3 regions of the Bradyrhizobium sp. Rc2d genome follow, and region 1 is predicted to be linked to each of the others. Evidence: riboswitches for the same ligand, from Rfam matches in the RefSeq annotation. Region 1 holds a riboswitch; each other region holds the start of a gene.
What was found. Region 1 has a riboswitch for cobalamin ahead of BLV07_RS17355 (energy-coupling factor ABC transporter permease). Riboswitches for the same ligand answer to the same signal wherever they lie in the genome.
Positions count from the first base shown of each region.

Region 2: it holds a riboswitch for cobalamin, as region 1 does, so the genes downstream of both, BLV07_RS12825 (TonB-dependent receptor) here and BLV07_RS17355 (energy-coupling factor ABC transporter permease) in region 1, are expected to answer to the same signal.
Region 3: it holds a riboswitch for cobalamin, as region 1 does, so the genes downstream of both, metE (5-methyltetrahydropteroyltriglutamate--homocysteine S-methyltransferase) here and BLV07_RS17355 (energy-coupling factor ABC transporter permease) in region 1, are expected to answer to the same signal.

Region 1 is NZ_FNCU01000012.1:183,317-189,727, reverse strand. It holds gene cbiE (precorrin-6y C5,15-methyltransferase (decarboxylating) subunit CbiE) at 1-1,031, shown strand, start outside; gene BLV07_RS17375 (cobalamin biosynthesis protein) at 1,028-1,396, shown strand; gene cobM (precorrin-4 C(11)-methyltransferase) at 1,393-2,175, shown strand; gene BLV07_RS17365 (cobyrinic acid a,c-diamide synthase CobB) at 2,175-3,485, shown strand; gene cobA (uroporphyrinogen-III C-methyltransferase) at 3,482-4,213, shown strand; cobalamin riboswitch at 4,259-4,478, shown strand; gene BLV07_RS17355 (energy-coupling factor ABC transporter permease) at 4,516-5,193, shown strand; gene cobF (precorrin-6A synthase (deacetylating)) at 5,239-5,988, shown strand; gene cobT (nicotinate-nucleotide--dimethylbenzimidazole phosphoribosyltransferase) at 5,999-6,411, shown strand, end outside.
Region 2 is NZ_FNCU01000008.1:45,365-51,775, reverse strand. It holds gene BLV07_RS12845 (transglycosylase SLT domain-containing protein) at 1-1,318, opposite strand, end outside; gene BLV07_RS12840 (adenylate/guanylate cyclase domain-containing protein) at 1,633-3,369, shown strand; gene BLV07_RS47480 (hypothetical protein) at 3,492-3,668, shown strand; gene BLV07_RS12835 (hypothetical protein) at 3,821-4,030, shown strand; gene BLV07_RS12830 (hypothetical protein) at 4,182-4,439, shown strand; cobalamin riboswitch at 4,529-4,743, shown strand; gene BLV07_RS12825 (TonB-dependent receptor) at 4,860-6,411, shown strand, end outside.
Region 3 is NZ_FNCU01000040.1:48,154-54,564, forward strand. It holds gene metE (5-methyltetrahydropteroyltriglutamate--homocysteine S-methyltransferase) at 1-2,136, opposite strand, end outside; cobalamin riboswitch at 2,240-2,442, opposite strand; gene BLV07_RS34000 (nodulate formation efficiency C protein) at 3,440-4,243, shown strand; gene BLV07_RS49120 (hypothetical protein) at 4,840-5,166, opposite strand; gene BLV07_RS34010 (thermonuclease family protein) at 6,146-6,411, shown strand, end outside.

The DNA.
Region 1 (6,411 bases):
CGTGGCCGGTGCCGTTCGATGCGGACATCGTGCTGAGCTGCCGCGGTCGGCCGACCGCGGTGCTCGCCTCCGGTGATCCGTTCTGGCATGGCGCCGGGGCGGGCCTGGCCGAGAAGCTCGGTAGCGACGAGTGGATCGCGCACCCCGCGCCATCGACCTTCTCGCTCGCCGCCGCACGGCTCGGCTGGCGGCTCGAGTCGGTTGTGTGTCTTGGGCTTCATGCCGCACCATTCGAGCGTCTGGTGCCGCATCTGGCACGAGATGCGCGCATCATTTGCCTCGTGCGCAACGGGAAGGCGGCAGATGATCTCGCGAAATGGCTGACGGAACGCGGATGGGGCGCTTCAATCCTGTGGACTCTTGCTGCGCTTGGCGGCCCACGGGAATACATAGACCAGCATCGCGCCGATCTCTTTGCTGATGATATTGCTGGAAATCTGGTTGCGGTGGCGGTGCTGGCGAGGGGGACGCCGGGCATGCCCCGCAGTTCGGGCTTGTCGGACGATCTCTTTGTCCATGACGGCCAGCTCACCAAGCGGCCGGTGCGCGCGCTGGCGCTGTCGGCCTTGGCGCCGCGTCCCGGTGAGCGGCTGTGGGATGTCGGCGCCGGCTCAGGTTCGATCTCCATCGAGTGGGCGCTGTGTGGCGGGACGGCGACCGCAATCGAGATGCGCGAGGATCGCGCTGCGAATATCCGCAGCAATGCAACGGCGTTCGGTCTGGCGCACAGGATCACTATCATCACGGGGAAGGCGCCCGACGCCTTTGCTGCGCTGGCTCCGCCGGATGCCGTCTTCATCGGTGGCGGCCTCGATATCGCGATGTTCGATGCCATCTGGGCGCGCCTCTCGCCCGGGACACGGCTCGTCGCACATTCAGTCACGCTGGAGACGGAAGCGCTGCTCGGCGAGCTGCATCAGCGGCACGGCGGCGAACTGATGCGGGTGGAGATTGCCCATGCCGCTCCGCTTGGCCGCTTCCGGTCCTGGGAGGCCGCACGGCCGGTGGTGCAGTGGAGTGTGGTCCGATGAAAGTTGCCGGGCTCGGATTCAAGCGCGACGTTACGCTGGATTCGCTGCGTGAAGCGCTGCTGGCGGCCGGCGGTTTAGAAGGCCTTGCGGCCGTGGCGACCGTCAGCGACAAGGCGGATGCGGAAGCACTGAGGCAGCTCGCGCGCGAATGCGGTGTGCCGATCAGGGCCGTCCCGGCCGAATTGCTGGCCGGCATCGACACGCCGACGCAGTCGAAGCTTATTGCGGAAAAGTTCGGCACCGGATCAGTTGCCGAAGCCGCGGCGCTCGCGGCGGCCGGCCCTCGCGCGCGGCTGATCGCGACGCGGGCGGCCTCGCAGGATCGCACCGCGACCGCGGCGATCGCGGAAGGAGACGGCGCATGACGGTGCATTTCATCGGCGCAGGCCCTGGCGCTGCCGACCTCCTGACGTTGCGCGGACGCGATCTGATCGCGGCCTCTCCGGTCTGTCTCTATGCCGGCTCGCTGGTGCCGGAGGGCGTGCTGGCGCATTGCCCGCCCGGCGCGCGGATCGTCAACACCGCGCCGCTGTCGCTGGACGAGATCATCGCGGAGATCGTTGCCGCGCATGCGGTCGGCAAAGATATCGCGCGGCTGCATTCCGGCGACCTCTCGATCTGGTCGGCGATGGGCGAACAGCTCCGCCGCCTGCGCGCGCTCGGCATTCCCTATTCGGTGACGCCGGGCGTTCCGTCGTTCTCGGCTGCTGCCGCTGCGTTAGAAACCGAGCTGACGCTGCCTGGTCTCGCTCAGACCGTGGTGCTGACGCGCACGCCGGGCCGTGCCAGCGCGATGCCTGAGGGCGAGAAGCTTGCGGCGTTCGCTGCCACCGGCGCGGTGCTCGCGATCCACCTGTCGATCCATCTGCTTGATAAGGTCATCGCCGAGCTCACGCCGCATTACGGCGCGGACTGTCCGGTCGCCATCGTATGGCGCGCGAGCTGGCCGGACCAGCGCATCGTGCGCGCCACGCTCGCAACGCTCGATGCGGCCGTGGGCGGCGAAATGGAGCGGACCGCGCTGATCCTGGTCGGCAGGACGCTTGGCGCCGCGGATTTTGACGAGAGCCGCCTCTATGCCGCCGATTACGACCGCCGCTATCGGCCGGTCGGCGCCGAGCCGCGCTTTCCGGAGGCGTCGTGATGGCGGCAGGCCTCGTCATCTCCGCACCTGCCTCCGGCGTCGGCAAGACCACGCTGACGCTGGCGCTCGCGCGCCACTGGCGCAATCGCGGATTGAATGTGCAGTGCTTCAAGAGCGGGCCCGACTATATCGATCCCGCCTTCCACGCCGTGGCCACGGGACGCGCCTCCGTCAATGTCGATAGCTGGGCGATGGACCGCGCAGGAATCGCGCATCTCGTCAGCAGCGGCGCGAATGCCGATGTCGTGCTCGCCGAGGGTTCGATGGGCCTGTTCGACGGTGTCGCCGCACGCGGCGTCTCCGGCACTGGTGCGACCGCCGACATCGCGGAGATGCTGGGCTGGCCGGTGCTGCTGGTGATCGATCCCTCGGGCCAAGCGCAGACCGCGGCGGCGATTGCCGCAGGTCTCCGTGATTATCGCGCCGGGGTGCATCTTGCCGGCGTCGTGCTCAATCGCGTCGCCAGCCAGCGCCACGAAGCTCTCGTGCGGCGCGCGCTGAACGATGCCGGCATCGCCGTGTTCGGCGCGCTGCCGCGCCATGCCGAGATCAGCCTGCCGAAGCGCCATCTCGGCCTGGTGCAGGCCGAGGAGCAGGCCGAGATCGACAAGCTGATCGACGAGGCCGCGCGCTTCGTTGCCGAGCATGTTGATCTCGAGGGGGTGCTGCGAGCGGCAGCCAGCTGGTCGCCGCAACCCGCGGCGAGCGGCCTGAACGTGACGCCGCCTGGCCAACGCATCGCGCTGGCCCGCGATGCGGCGTTCTCTTTCATCTATCCGCATATGCTGGAAGCTTGGCGCGCGGCCGGCGCCGAGATCTCGACATTCTCGCCGCTGGCCGATGAAGCGCCTGACGCAAGCGCCGATGTCTGCTGGCTGCCCGGCGGCTATCCCGAGCTTCATGCTGGCAAGATTGCGGCCAATGCACGCTTTCGCAGCGGCCTGCGCACCTTTGCCGAAACGCGTCCGGTGCACGGCGAATGCGGAGGCTATATGGTGTTGGGAATCGCTTTGACCGACGCCGACGGCGTGCGCCATGAGATGGCGGGGTTGCTCGGCCTGGAGACCAGCTTTGCCAAGCGCCGCATGCATCTGGGCTATCGTCTCGCCGAACTGGCCGCACCGATGCCGGGGCATCAGGTCGGCGCACGCCTGCGCGGCCACGAGTTCCATTATTCGACGATCATCGCCCAGCCCGACACGCCGCTGGCCATGGTTCACGATGCAACCGGCACGGTCATTGCCGAGACCGGCTCGCGGCGGGGCCAAGCCACCGGCACGTTCTTCCATCTGATCGCGGAGGACCGGTGAGCGGTTTTGTTTCTTTCGTCTCCGCCGGCCCCGGCGACCCAGAACTCCTCACGGTGAAGGGGACTGCGCGGCTGCGTGAGGCCGACGTCGTGCTCTATGATGATCTTGCCTCCGGCGCGATCCTCGATCTCGCTCGTCCCGGCGCCAATCTCGTCGCTGTGGGGAAACGGGCAGGGCGGCCCTCGACCAAGCAGCACCATGTCAACCGCCTGCTCGTCGATTATGCCGCAACCGGCGCGCGGGTGGTGCGGCTGAAGTCGGGCGACGCCGGAATTTTCGGCCGGCTCGAGGAGGAGCTGGAGACGCTGCGCGAGGCCGGCATCGGCTACGAGATCATTCCCGGCGTCACATCCGCCTGCGTTGCTGCCGCGCAAGCCGGCATCCCCCTGACCCGGCGCCACACCTCGCGGCGGGTGCAGTTCGTGACCGGGGCCGACGTCACCGGCGAACTGCCGCCTAACCTGAATTGGGCGGCGCTGGCAGATCCCGAGGCAACCACCGTGGTTTATATGGGCCGGCGCACCTTTCCGGCGCTTGCCGCAAAATTGATCGACCATGGCCTCGCCGCAGATACGCCGGCGCTGTTTGCGGAATCACTCGGCCGTTCCGACGAGCGGCTGGTCCGCACCACGATTGCCGAGCTCGCCGAGCAGCTTGCGCGGGGCGGCGCCGCCTCGACGGCCGCCGTCATCCTGTTCGGGGCCCTGGCGGGAGACGATCCGTCATGATGGCCGCCGTCGCCCTTCGCCACTTGACGCCCGGCTCGCGAAAGAGGCACACAGGAGAGGCATGGTGCTCGACGCGGCGCAAAGCGCCGGAGCATAATCGGGAATGGGGATGGGCGGACCCAATTGCGGCGTCCAAAACCCCAGCCGCCCCCGCGACTGTAAGCGGTGAGGGGCTCCGATCAGCCACTGGGCCGCAAGGTCCGGGAAGGCCGGAGAACCCCAGTGAGCCGCGAGCCAGGAGACCGGCCCTGCACGATTTGAGGCCAAGGCCGTCGGGTGTGACGGCAGGAAGGATCTGAACCATGCATATCGAACCAGGGATCGTCACGGGCGCCAAGCTCGTGTTGAGTTACGCAACCGGCATCGCCGCAGGCGGCGTTGCCTTGAAACTCGCGGTCGAGACCGTGCGCGAGCAGGGCATCGGCTCGTTCGCGACGCGCACGCTCGCCACCACCGGCCTCGTCTTCACCTTCTTCCAGGTGCTGCCGCACTTCCCGGTCGGCGTCTCCGAGGTGCACTTCATCCTGGGCTCGACCTTGTTTCTGCTGTTCGGTGCTGCGCCCGCCGCCTTCGGCCTTGCGTTCGGTCTGCTGCTCCAGGGCGTCTTCTTCGTGCCAACCGACCTGCCGCAATACGGCATGAACGTCACCACGCTTCTGGTGCCGCTGTTCGCGATCCAGGCGCTGGCGACGCGGATCATTCCGCGCAACACGGCTTACGTCGATCTGCAATACCGCCAGGCGCTGGCGCTCTCGACCGCCTATCAGTCCGGCATCGTCGCCTGGGTGGCGTTCTGGGCGCTGTATGGCTCCGGCTTCGGCGCGACCAATCTCGCCAACATCGCGACGTTTGCGGCATCCTATGCGCTGGTCATCGTGATCGAGCCGCTCGCCGATCTCGCCGTGCTGGCGCTGGCGAAGTCGCTGCGTGGCGTCACCGCGCCCGGCCTCGTCACGCCGCGCCTGCATAACGCCGCTTAAGAGACAAGCGAAGGGCGGCCGGCGCGGCCGCCCTTCGCGCTCGCGATGCTCACGCTCTCCCTGATAGGCATCGGTTGCGGCGATCCCGGGCAGCTCACGCGCGCCGCGATCCAAGCCATCAACGCCGCCGATCTCGTCCTGATCCCGCGCAAGGGGACGGCGAAATCCGATCTTGCGGATCTGCGGCGGACGATCTGCGCGGACGTGCTCACCAGCGAGAGCACGCGCATCGCCGAGTTCGACTTGCCGGTGCGTGACGCGACTGAGGCGGACTACCGCAAGAGCGTGGACGATTGGCACGATGCCGTGGCCGCGACCTGGTCGCAAACGATCGCAAATCATCTCGCCGGCGAGGGCAAGGTTGCGCTGCTGATCTGGGGCGATCCTTCGCTCTACGACTCCTCGCTGCGCATTGCGCGGCGGCTTGATCCCTTGCCTGATATCGAGGTCGTGCCTGGCATCACCTCGATCCAGGCGCTGTGCGCGGCGCATGCGCTGCCGCTCAACGACATCGGCGAGCCGTTCCTGGTCACGACGGGGCGGCGCTTGCGCGAAGGCGGCTGGCCGCAGGGCACCGATACCGTGGTGGTGATGCTCGACGGCGGCACGGCGTTCCAGTCGCTCGATCCCGCCGGGCTTCAGATCTGGTGGGGCGCCTATCTCGGCATGCCCGATCAGATCGTCATGTCCGGCGCGCTGGCCGAAGTGGGCTCGCGTATTGTCGCAATGCGGCAGGAAGCGCGCGAGCGGCATGGCTGGATCATGGACAGCTACATTCTCAAGCGCACGCGTTAAGCGAGGCAGCATGCTCCCCGAATGGGTCTACCAACAGTGTCCCGAGATCTCCGCGATTCACCGCGAGGCTGCGATCGCCCGGCAGGCGCAACTGACAAAGCCGACCGGCGCGCTCGGCCGGCTCGAGCAACTCGCGATAGAGCTTGCGGGCCTGCAAGCGACGGAATCTCCTGGTGCCGCGCGCGTGCCGATCATCGTCTTCGCCGGTGATCACGGCATCGTCGCGCAGGGCGTGTCGGCCTATCCGCAAGCCGTGACGATTGCGATGATGGCGAATTTTGCCTCCGGCGGCGCCGCGATCTCGGTGCTGGCGCGCGAGCTTGGCTCCAGCCTGGAGGTGGTCGACGCCGGCACGTTGGCGCAGGAGGAGATGGCGGGAATCGTCACCGACAAGCCGCGCCGCGGCACGCGCGACTTCAGCGT
Region 2 (6,411 bases), on a different contig from region 1:
CGGTCTGATAGCGCGCTGCCGCCCGATAGCTCATGCGCGCGTCGGCTGTAGCACCCATCGCCTCGGCGGCGCGGCCGCGCCAGTAATGGGCGCGCGACAGCGCGATCGGATTGGCCGAGCCTGCGTCGATCGCGGCGAAGTGCACCATCGCCGTCTTGGGATCGTCGAGATAGCGCAGCGCGATCCAGCCGCACATGAAGTGGTAGTCGACCCGATAGACTTCCTTTTCCGGTACCGCGGCCGTGCGCACCACGTCATAGGCGGTCTTGAACTTGCCCTGGTCGAGCAGCTTGCGCGCCAGCAGGCGGCGCTCGCGCCACCAGGCATCGGTGTCCTGCGCGGCCATCGTGTCGGGCCGGGCGGCGAGGATCACCTCGGCTGCGTCGTCGATGCGGTCGTTCTGAAGATGCCACTGGGCGCGGCACAGCACATAGCCGAGATCGCGCCGCGCCTCGGTCGAGACGTCCTCGAGATAGTCCTTGGCCTTGCTCGCCTTGCCGGTGACGGCGGCGCAGGCCTTCACGATCGCGAGCGCATCCTCGCCGAGACGTTTGGCCGCGCGCCGTGCGCCTGCATAGTCCTTGGCGCCGAGGCGCTTGTCCATGCGCGCGCGGTGATCGTCAGCGGATAGAAGATCGCTGAACGCCGCGTAGGAGTCTTCTTCGCTCCGCTCGGACAATTCGTCCGTGCGCCAGGCCTCGCGCACGAGACGCGCAGCCCTGTCGGTCTCGCCTTCAGTGAGCAGTACGCGGGCCAGCGCGAACTTGCCCTTGGCACTGGTCGGCCGGTCCATGGTGAATTTGTGCACAATGGCCGCGTCGCTCTTCTCCTGCCACAGCCGTGCCTCGGCGCGGCGGCGGAGCAGGGCGCTGCTCGGCCAGTCCGGATTGGCGGTGAGGAAGGCGGCGTAGCGCTTGAAATTCGCCGTGCTCTCGGAGCGGCGCAGCATGAACCAGTCCGCAAGCTTCTGTCCGGCGGGATCGGTGATGCGGTCGCGCGCGGCGCCCGCATCCTCGGTCTTGCCCTGGCGTGCGAGGTCGATCGCATCCTTCAGCGCGGCGAGATCGCCGGTCAGCGGCGGCGGTGCCGGCTTGTCCGAGGGCTCGTCGACCGCTTTCTTCGGCTTGCGTTTGGCCTCGGCGTGCTTGCCGTGCCGCGCTTTGCCGGCGGAGGCATGGCGCTGCTTGCCGGCTTTCGCCTCATGCGTCTTCTTCGGCGCGGATGATTTATGATTGCTCTTCGCCGCCAACTCGGTGGGAAGGAGGGCCATTGTGGCCACGGCAACGACACACGCGAGCGAGCGTAGGCACTGGTTCATTCCATGGTCCCCCTGCGAAACCACTACAAACCAAGGTCCGCGACGACATGCGGCTTGAGAACACCAAACGATGTCATGACATCGTTTCGCATTCCTCACGCTCTCGCAACAATGCGGCAAAATACGGATGGGAACTCGGGAACTTCCGAAATAGCGGAAAAGGCAGCGTGTTTAACCTTTGTTAACGATTGGGGCTCGCGCGACGGTTGCGTACGGCTCACGGCGTCAGAAAGGCGAGATTGCGCGTGTTCCCATGGCTAAATCCGGTGTATTGAGTTCCCTCGCTTCATCCTTTCAGCCTTTGCCCTGCACCTATGCCGATTTTCAACCAGTCGATCCGGCGCAAGATTGTCGGTATCGCCCTCGGATTGATCGTCCTGATGCTGGTCACCTCGATCCTGTCGATGGTGATGTCGAGCAAGGTCGGCGTCCTCCTGGATGAGCTGACCAACCGCTACATCCCGGCCTACGGCCATCTGGCGCGCGCCAACATCCGCTCGCTGGAGCGTGCGCTGGCGCTGCGGCGCATGGTCATGACCAAGATGCAGTCGCCGTCGGACGAGGAGGCCTATGCGGCGCGCGTGCGCGAGTTCGAGCAGACCGACCGCAGGATCGAGGAGGAGGCCGAGAGCGCACGCACGCTCATCAACGCCATCATCAACGATCCCAGGACGCCGTCCGACAATGCCGCCCTGGCACGGATCGAGCTCCGCATCGAGACCGCCGTCACTGAGCTGCGCCGCGATCTGACCGAGGACCACGCAAAGCTGGTCAAGCAGGTCGATGCCAGACAGATGACGGAGGCCCGCGGCACGCTGGAGCACATCGACGTGCTGCGCGACCAGTTCAATCAGAAGATCGATGCGATCCGCGCCGACATGCTGGCGCAGGTTTTCTTCAGCACGTCGCAGGTGATCAGCCACCAGCACCAGGCGATCATCGTATCGGGCATCGTGACCTTGCTCGCAGCGATCGTTGGATTTGCCTTTGCGCTCCTGGTGAGTGGCGGCATCACGCGCCCGGTGCGGCTGCTGCTCGCCGGCACCCGCGAGGTCGAGGCGGGCCGGTTCGACAAGCCCATTACCGTCTCCACCCAGGATGAGATCGGCGAGCTTGCCGCGGCCTTCAACCGCATGATCGAGCAGCTCCGGCACAACGAGCGCATCCGTGAGACCTTCGGCCGCTACATCGACCCGAAGGTGGTGCAGGGCCTGATTGACCGGCCGGAGGTCGCCATCGACGGCCAGCGCCGGGTCATGACCATCATGTTCTGCGACATGAGCGGCTTCACCTCGATGAGCGAGGGCGTGACCCCGCGCGGCCTCGTCAAGGTGATGAACCACTATTTCACGGTGATGTCCGGCCCCATCCGCAGCAATCGCGGCATCATCGACAAATATATCGGCGATGCCATCATGTGCTATTGGGGCCCGCCCTTCATCGAGGAGGACGAGCAGGCGATGCTCGCCGGCCTTGCCGCCATCGAGATGGCCGATCAGGTGCCCGCGCTCCAGAAGCAGCTGCCGGATCTGCTCGGCATCCGTGCCATGCCGGCGCTGTGCGATCTGCGCATCGGCATCGCCACCGGCGAGGTCCTGACCGGCAGCATCGGCTCCGAGCTGATGATGAGCTTTACCGTGATGGGTGACGCCGTGAACCTCGCCTCGCGGCTGGAGGCCGCCAACAAGGCCTACGGCACCCGCATCCTGATCTCGCAAGCAACGGCGGATGCGATCGGCTCACACCTCGAACTGCGCGAGATCGATCGGCTCGCGGTCGCGGGCCAGCGCGCACCGCAGGCCGTCTTCGAGGTGATGGGCAGGGCCGGCGCACTCACCGATGCGCAAGCGCGCCTGCGCACGCTCTATGCCGAAGGTCTCGATGCCTATCGCGCCGGGCATTTCGACGATGCCCGCGCCGCCTTCAACGCCGCGCTCGAAGCGGTCCCCGGCGACGGTCCCTCGCGCACGCTGCTCGGCCGCATCGCGCAGTTCGAGGTCAACCCACCGGACGAGGGTTGGGACGGCGCCTGGCGGCTGGAGCAGAAATAGCATTGCCTGCCGTCCGGCGTCGCCGAACGGAAAAAACGATTCTACTCCATAACGATGTTCGCCGTGACCTATTTCCCGGGCTTAGGCTCGACGCCCCTGAGGCGTCAGATGGGGACACGCCGATGACACACCTTGAGGACAGGCTCGAACGGTTCGAGACGCTCTCCGCCGAGTGCGAGCTGATCGCCAAGCTCGCCACCGACAGCACCAAGCGCGAGTTCTATCTGAAGCTCGCCGAGCAGTACCGCCAGCTGGCAGTGGATATGCGGCAGGCGATCGCGACCAGCGCTGCTGCTTGAGGCCGACTGCAATCCGTTCTTAACATTTGGCGCGCATTCTCAGACGCATGCGGGCGTCACTGATTGGCGATGGCTCGCGGTGGGAAGGCCGGGGCTCGTTGCGATGCAGCGCGCCTCGCGAGTGTCACTTGCCATGTTTGACGGGCAATCCCATGCGCCTCGTTGCAGTGATCATATTCGCGCTCATGACGGCGGCCTGCGATCAGGAGCAGGACATCACCGGCTCGACGTCGACCTGCCCGATGCGAAACTACAGCTACAATCCTCGCGACATGAACCAGTGCGTCAGCGCCTGCAAGTCATGCGATCACGGCACCACGGTCACCTGCACGACCTCCTGCACCCTCAAGGGGGCTCGCTGAGTTCTTGATGCGTGCGAAGGTCGGGAGCGACGCACCCAAAGTCGCTGACGACGCGCCAAAAGACAGGAGGCCGTCGGCGGTGCCCAGGCACCGGAACGATTCACTTGGATCAATCATTGAAGGAAGCGGGCAGGACGTGGAGTCCGATTGAATGGGTATGCTCGATCCCGGCCGCCTCCTGGTGTCGTGCTCGCATTGCGACGCTTGGCCGATGGCTGCCAACGTCAAACGTTCAACCTGGTCGGCATTCCCGCGTGAGGTCCGTTTCGTGTGTCGGCGCTGCCGCCGCGAGGAGACCGCGATCGTCTCTGCCTCCGGCGAACTGACGCCGATCAAGCGCATCGATGTTCCGCCACGCGACGTCGCCGTCGCTTGGGCGCAGGCCCAGCGCCCGCGAGGGCGGACGTAGCTGCTGGGCCGCTGCTTGCGGGACGCACCGGTAGCGGCGAGTTGTCGCTGCCAGATGCAACCGGCCGATTGACTCCCGGGCTGCACGACTCGTAAAAGATCCACGACGGTTCTCCTCACGGAGATCAAAAGGGAACGTGGTGCGAGATTTTCCCAACGCCGGGATCTTCTCAATGCCATGGCTGCCCCCGCAACTGTAAGCGGCGAATCTCTCGTCCTATGCCACTGGGAATCTCGGTCCTGGGAAGGCGACGGAGAGGTCACGACCCGCGAGCCAGGAGACCTGCCGTCAGCCGTGGTCACACGCGAAGATGTCGGTCGGGGAGTACAGACATTAGCTTCACCGGAGCGATCGATCGCTCCGTCGTGAAACCTCGTTCGCTGTGACGTGCCACTGACGTCCTGCCGAGGTTTTATTCGCATGTCTTCCGTTTCCGCCGCCGTCCGGTGCCGTCGCACGGCCTGGCTGGCGTCCAGCTTCATCATTCCCGTTGTTGTCCTCAATATGAGGGGCGCCCGCGCCCAGACTGCCGCCGAGCAGTTGCCACCGGTCGAAGTGACCAGGCCCGACGATCAGAACCGCACGCGTGCCAGGGCGAGCAGCGATGGCGACACGGGGAGGCGCCGGGCGATGCCGAACGGCGCGCCGACAGGGGCCGGCTCGTCCGGCTCTGGCGGCGAGGCGGCCAGCAACAATGGAGGCATCGTCGGCGCCGCCACGAGCGTCATCACGGCCGCCGACATCGCCCATGCGCCGTCGCAGACGCTTGCCGAGATCATCTCGACGCAAGTACCGGGCGCCCAGATCACGACGTTCTATGGCGGTCCGATCGGCGCCAAGACCAGTGTCGACCTGCGCGGCTTCGGCGCGTTCGCAACCGCCAACACGCTGGTGCTGGTCAACGGACGACGGCTGAACGACATCGACATGGCGCAGGTGGACCTTGCTACCATCCCGCTCAATTCCATCGAGCGTATCGAGATCACGCGCGGCAATTCCGGTGCGGTGCTCTATGGGGACAATGCGGTCGGCGGCGTCATCAACATCATCACCAAGAACGGCGTCGGCAGACCGCCCATGGCCGCGCGCATCGAGGCCGGCTTCGGCTCGTTCAACACCAGGCTCGGCAACGTCTCGACATCGCTCAATTCCGGTCCGTGGTCGACCTCGTTTTACGGCAATACCGTCAAGACCGATGGCTATCGCGACAACAATCGCTATTCCCAGGAGAACGGTGTCGGCAATCTGAACTACACGACGCCGGGGTTGACTGCTTTCCTGACCGTGACCGGCGACAATCAGGAACTGCGACTGCCGGGCGGCCGCACCGTCGATCCCTCGATCGGCCTCGATGAGCTCGCGACCAACCGGCGAGCGACCAGCACGCCCTTCAACTATGCCAACCAGCAAGGTTTTGGCGCGACAGCGGGTTTCACAAAAACCCTGGTGAACGGCGTCGATCTCATCGTCGACGGCGGCATGCGCGACAAGAGGCAGCAGAGTGCATTCTTCTCCAGTCCGACGCCGGTGCCCGCCTTCTTCACCTCGACCTATGTCGACGCCGATCTGACGACGTGGTCGATCACGCCGCGGCTCAGCGTGAAGAGCCTTCTGCTCGGAATGCCGTCGCAGCTCTTGACCGGCATCGACTATTACGATTCGAGCTTTCAGCAGAACCGCGGCGCCGGCCAGGGTCTCGCCGCCTGGCACAATTACGACCTCAGGCAGCAGACGGTTGCAGGCTATCTTCAGCACACATTGGGTGTGACGTCGGCGACCGACGTTTCCTATGGCGCGCGGGTGCAGACCATCAGTCTGTCGGCACGTGACAATTTTGATCCGACGGCTCCGTTCAACGCCGACATCGGCGCGCTCCCGCTCAGGAGCGACGAGACTCAATATGCACTGCACCTCGGTGCCGAGCATCGCCTCAGCGACATGGTCTCGCTGTTCGGCCGCGCCGCGCGGGCGT
Region 3 (6,411 bases), on a different contig from region 1:
CACGCCCGGCCCGATCTGATTTGGATATTCGTAGTTCCTGAATGCGTCGAGTAGTTCCATTTTCGAGCGCGACGTCTCGATCGAGATGACATCCGCGTCCATTGCAGCGATCGCACCGATGATGTCGTTGAACTCCGAGTAGCACATATGCGTATGAATTTGCGTTTGATTGGCGACGCCCGATGAGCAGATGCGGAAGCAATCCACGGCCCAGTCGAGATAAGCCGTCCACTCCGATCGACGCAACGGCAATCCTTCGCGGAGTGCCGCTTCGTCGATCTGGATCATGGTCGCACCAGCATTCTCGAGATCGCGGACTTCGTCTCGGATCGCGAGCGCAATCTGGCGGCAGACCTCGCTTCTGGGAATATCATCGCGGACAAACGACCAGTTCAAGATCGTCACCGGTCCGGTCAACATCGCCTTCATCGGCTTCCTGGTTAGTGATTGCGCATAGCGCCACCAATCCACGGTGATAGGCTTCGACCGCAAGACATCGCCAAACAGGATCGGTGGCCTGACGCAGCGCGAGCCGTAGGATTGCACCCATCCGTTCCTGGTAAATGCGAAGCCGGCGAGTTGCTCGCCGAAGTACTGCACCATGTCATTGCGCTCAAATTCACCGTGCACGAGGACGTCCAGACCGATGTCCTCCTGCCAACGTACGGCGCGCGCAGTCTCCTCCTTGAGGAACCTGTCGTATTGCTCGTCGCTCATCGCGCCTCGCGCATGCGCCGCGCGGGCATTACGGACCTCTGTGGTCTGAGGAAACGATCCGATCGTCGTGGTCGGAAAAGCCGGTAGTCCGAAGCGATTGCTTTGGATCTCGGCACGACGGGCAAATGTGCTGGCGCGCCGGCGCATGGTCTGGTCGATAGCTCTCATCCGGACAGCGACATTGGCATCACGGATCTTCGGCGAAGTCCGGCGGACGGTCGCGGCACGTTCCGACTCGGCAAAGGCTGGCGCAACATTTTGGTCGCCCGCGAGTGCACGCGCCAGGATCGCAAGCTCGCGCATCTTCTGAACCGAGAAAGCAAGCCAGCTCTTGACGTCGGAAGCGAGACCGGTCTCGAGTTCAACATCGACCGGCACATGAAGCAGAGAGCAGGATGGGGCGATCTGTACACGATCCTTGCCGAGCTTCGCAATCGCGGGTTCTAGCCGCTGGCGCAGCGACGACAAATTCGACCGCCATACATTCCGGCCGTCGACGACACCGAGCGAGATGACGAGATCACTTCGCCCGCCGGCAATGATCTGATCCAATAACTGTGGCGCTCGAACCAGATCGAGGTGCAATCCGGCAATTGGCAGCCTCAAGGCGGTGTCTAGATTGTCGCCGAGGTCGCCGAAATAGCTGGCAACCATGATCTTCATGGCCGGGCCCTCCTTGGCGAGCCGGTCATAGGCATGTAGCAAAGATTTTCGCGACCCCTCATCCAGATCAAGAACCAGGCAGGGCTCGTCGAACTGAACCCAATTTGCCCCGCGTTTGGCCAATTCCTGCAGAACCTCGATATAGGCCGGTATCAGATCATCCAGTAGTGAGAGTGGCAGGAACGCAGGATCGGCACTCTTGCCGAGCTTCAAGAATGTAACCGGCCCGATCAGGACAGGGCGGGTCTGGAAGCCAAGGGCCTTGGCTTCCTCATACTCCTCGATCGGCTTTCGAGAGCGCAATCTGAAAGTCTGTCCCCTGTGAAACTCGGGGACCATGTAGTGGTAGTTGGTATCGAACCACTTGGTCATCTCCTGCGCGGGTGCGCCAAATCCGCGCGGTCCGTGACCGCAACTCGCACCCTGGTCGTCGCATTGTGAACCGCGGGCCATGGCGAAGTACGTCTTGAGCGAAACGGATTCGGTTTTCGAGGCGTAGATCTCCGGGATAGCGCCAACCATGAGACTTGTGTCGAGCACCTGGTCATACAGCGAGAAATCGTTCGATGGAATGACCGTGACGCCGATAGATTTCTGACGAGCCCAGTTCGCGGCACGCAGGCCAGCTGCGTCCTCGAGCAACTGCTGTTCGCTGCTTTTTCCGGCCCAGTAGCTTTCTAGAGCGAGTTTGAGCTCGCGCCTGGGACCGATGCGTGGCGTTCCGAGCGTGGCAACCGGAAGAGAGAGAAGAGACATAGCGTTAACCCGATGTTGGGGGCAAAGGCCATGGCGGACGCAGGCAGGGGAAGTCGCGCGGTGCGACGGCTGCTTGGCGCACCACCGGGACACCCCGCCCGTGGACGAATATATTGTCGGGGCAGGTCTCCTGGCTCGCGGGTCATCGCTGCTGTCCGGCCTTCCCGAAGCCGCGCAGGCTTCAGTGACATCGTTGGACAGCGGCTCGCCGCTCACAGTTGCGGGGGCAGCGCCGGCATTTTCACCGGCTTCCCTCTTAGCTCCGGATCAAATGGAAACCGGAGAACCTCGACGACTTGGATTATCGGCAAGAGAACTCTTCCGTCAACCTCTCAGATTTGTCTCAAGCTAAATGCTGCGACATCTGCTACGCGAATGGCCATGCATCTCTATCGTTGAGACGATGTAGAAGCGCTCTCCAATCAGCGATATCGGAATGACCATCGGAGCTGCCCGCGGCCCGCACGCCGGATAGGTGGCAGGGACAAATGCGGCTTGCGCGGTCGGGACTGCGGCCTCGAGCAGAACGCATTTGATGCGAGTCCCGGCTTCCGAGCGGTTCTTCGAGCACGTCCGCCGTCCAGCCGCCTTCTCGACCAACAGGATCCGTGTTGAATAGGCCCAAGACACCTGGCGAAGCCAGCAACAGACCCGGCGAGCACGTTGATTTGCGGTGCCAGCCCGACTCCAAATGCTCGGCGGTGAAGATCGGCTTCGCGTCGTTGGCCATCGTGTGCAAAGCGCACCTGGCTGAGGCTGCTCTCGAATTCCGGAGCGCCGCATGTCGCGAAAGGCGCGCCAAACGCGCCAGGGCCCTTCGTCGCAAGTGCCCAACGGCATGGCAGAGATCGAAAGCCCATATTCCGGCAACGATACCGAACCAAACGGTTCAATGGCGGCAACGTGCTCCCAATTCTCATCAGGAACTTGGCACCGAGGCGTTCCGCTGCGCCGTCGAATACCCGCTGCGTGCGAGGTTGCATAAGCCGCGATGGATAGGCTGAATGGAAACATCGAGACGTGGGCAAGTCGGAAAGTCGACAAAGAGGACATAAAACCGGTGCGAATTGCCGTCTATTACGTGGCACGAAGAATGCAAGTCCTCGGCATGCCCAGTCTCCTCCTGCTGGGCAGGTCCAGCACAGCAAATTGAGGCTGTCGCTGGCAACTGAAGTTAGCGGCGCGCGACATAGAGGGGAGCGCATGCTCGCGCGGGACCGGCGGTCGCCCCGTTGCGTCGCCGCTAACTTCTTGCGCTCGCGCATAACAGGTTGAAGGTTGCCCGCTTTGGAATGATGTGTGGATGAATAGGCCGACGGTTATGAAGAAAATGTCTCGAAGACGCGCGCTATGGTTTTGTCTCGGTCGATCACTGATCTGCCTGGCCGGGCTGGCTGCGACGAGCAACAGTGTTCGCGCCAACGACAGCGCGCCTGTCGAAAGAGTCAAGTCAACGTGGCGAGCGCAGGACGGTGAGACAATAGAACAAATTCTCTCCAACGTCTCGAAGGTGGCACACTTCGTCCCTCGAATGTGGGGCGTCGCTGAAGGAGTTGACCAAAGTGAATATGTTTTCGTTTCGTGGACCAGGCACCGGGACAATAAATCAGACGAACAGTACGTTATCGCTTGGAAGATCGCGCTCGACGGGACGATTGAACTTGCGTCGACCTATGCAAAGCCGATGGAATTGGGCTGGCGCGCCCTGGCGCTCTCGTTGATCGCCAGTGAAGTCAAGGCTGGCGAAAGGGACGCAAATCTTCGCTTTCTGCATGACCCGGCCAACTTCAACTTTGTGACGACCAAGCAAGGCCAGCTCGGCAATCTTCTGCGGCAGGGCCGCTGCACTATCGTTGAGCCTGTTGGAGTGGACTACTTGCCGAAGCAGAATGACAAGCCGACCGAGAAAGGTGATCTGTGGCGCGTTCTGCTTTTGGTGAACTGTGATATCCCAGGGCCCCGTTTTTTTACCCACAACGGCGTCATCACTTTCGAGAAGAGCGAAGGACAAGATTGGGAGCCGCAATCCCCTTTTGCCGAGCGTATCGCGGCCTATCCTCCTGGCTCCTGGTTCACTCGCATGGAGCCAAGGAACGGGAAGAGTTAAAGGGGCGGGAAACGTCTCGGTAAATGGTCGCGCAGGGCAAGATCGCGCCGCAGCTCCTTTAGCGCCGAACGCCTCAGAGCAACTGCAAGACATATCAGCTCTAAAGTCGCGGTGTTTACGCCTTCGCAACAGTCGCGAGCCTTTCCCGCAGCCTTCAGCCCATCATCGGAAAAGTCGGGCAGCACGATTGGGCTCGACTCTTTCCGCGAGGAGTCGAGCTCAACGGCGCGTGCCAGCTTGCGAGAACTGGTTTGGCCCCGGCGCACCCCCACGCAGTGAGAGGACACCAATCTGCGAGGGAACCAGCTCTCAATGCCATTCTTCACGGGACCGGGCCTGGAGATGCCTCGGGCCCAAGCCCGATCCGGCGTGCGCGCCGCGCATCGCGCGACTGACTGGCACCCGCAAGAGCGTGGAGCATGCCGACGCCGAGGCGGCACGCGGGATCGAGTGCGGCGACGACACCGGTGAAGACGGCAACGGGGTCGTGTTAGCGACGCCGGCATACCCCTGAGCGCCGGCCCTTTTTCCGAGTGCACCCGGCGAGGAGCCCAGGAGCCGTGCGCGAGGCATTGAGGACCGAACTTGAGTCGGCGCTAGATTTCCTCGCGCGCATTCGTCTGCGCGTCATAGATCCGGATTTGAAGCATCGGAAAACGCTTCTTTAGTTCTGCTCCACCTGCCCTGGCGCCGTCTCTGGTTGCGAATTCGGCTCTGAGCCGGCCATCTACTTCTAGCGCGTAAGAAGAGACCGGCAATTCACGGGTGGCTGCAACCATTTCATTTCCATTGTGCAGTGAGGTGGTTGAGAATGATGCGTAGCTTGAGTCGGCCAACCGCACCAGAGCTACCTGGCCGAGTGCGGTGATGGGCCAACGCATGTTGTGGATTGATGCCTCGCACTGAATGGCTACGATGGCCACTCGCGATCGCCCGACCAGGCGGGCAGCTTACCGCTTGCCCGGTGCGTATACGACAAAGCAACGGCTCGACATGGTTGCCCTTCCAAATTCCCTGGCGCAAACGCACGCCCTCATGCCGGGCTTGGTGGGTCCACTTGTGACCGTGGGGAAACGTACTACGAAAGAGCGGCCGCCCGTCGCGCCGCCTGGGTCATGAACAATCCTGTCCTTGTTACGAACGGGGCGGCTGCACCACGAACGATTATGGTGCAGCGCGGAGGTGCGAAAAGCCACAATGCGATTGGCATCAGCGACCATCCCGGCCGGCTCCAAAGAGGGCTCCGGGTTCTGCACGGTCTGCGCAAACGATACCCATTCAGTTACGCAGCGAGCGTTGAGCTGAACTCCCTGGCGCCTTTGTCCAAATCTCAGAGGAAGCGAGACCAGATTTCTTTCGAACATCGGTCTTTTCGTGACAAGAATTTACGGCGAAATGTCATCCCCCTCGTCGAAACCGTCGGCAGCCTTCTGTCTGCCGATGGAGGTTGGCACGAAGCATAGCAAGGTTGCTCCTCCACGCCTGACTTCCACTCAACCGCCGAAATTCACAGGCGCTTTTTGAAAAAGCGCGGGAGAAACAGCGTTCCGAGGTCGGCTTTCTCCTGACATCGCGAGTTTGGCCCTGAGCGATGGGGATCTCCTCCTCAGGTCGAGAGGGTGCGCGCCCAGAGAGAGAGAGACAGAGAGAGAGAGAGAGAGAGAGAGAGACGGGCGAGGCTCGACGGATACCGCGACACGCACACCGGAAGAAATCGCTTGAACCTCACGCAGCGTCAGGTCGTAGGTTCGAAATCACGACCAAGCTTTCATAAAGCACACGTCAAACGATGCGGGCCCAATAACGGACATGATGCGTCCAGCAGTCGAATGTGGCGGCACCGGATCGTGCGTGAACATAGATCAAGAGCTAAAGGTTATTGTCGGGATGAAACACCGCGTAATGATGGTCGCATTGCTCGCTCTCATCACATCTCCGGTCTGCGCGGCGACACTCAGCGGTGCTCCGCGCATCGTCGACGGCAATACGATCGAGATCGAGCAAACCAAGATTCGGCTCTCAGGCATCGAAGCTCCTGAGACTGATCAGATTTGCCTCGACGCCCACGGCCGGAAATGGGCTTGCGGCGTAGCTGCTCGCGACGAGCTTATCAAGCATTCGAACGGACGAACGTGGGATTGTCATACCACAGGAGTTGATGAGTACAG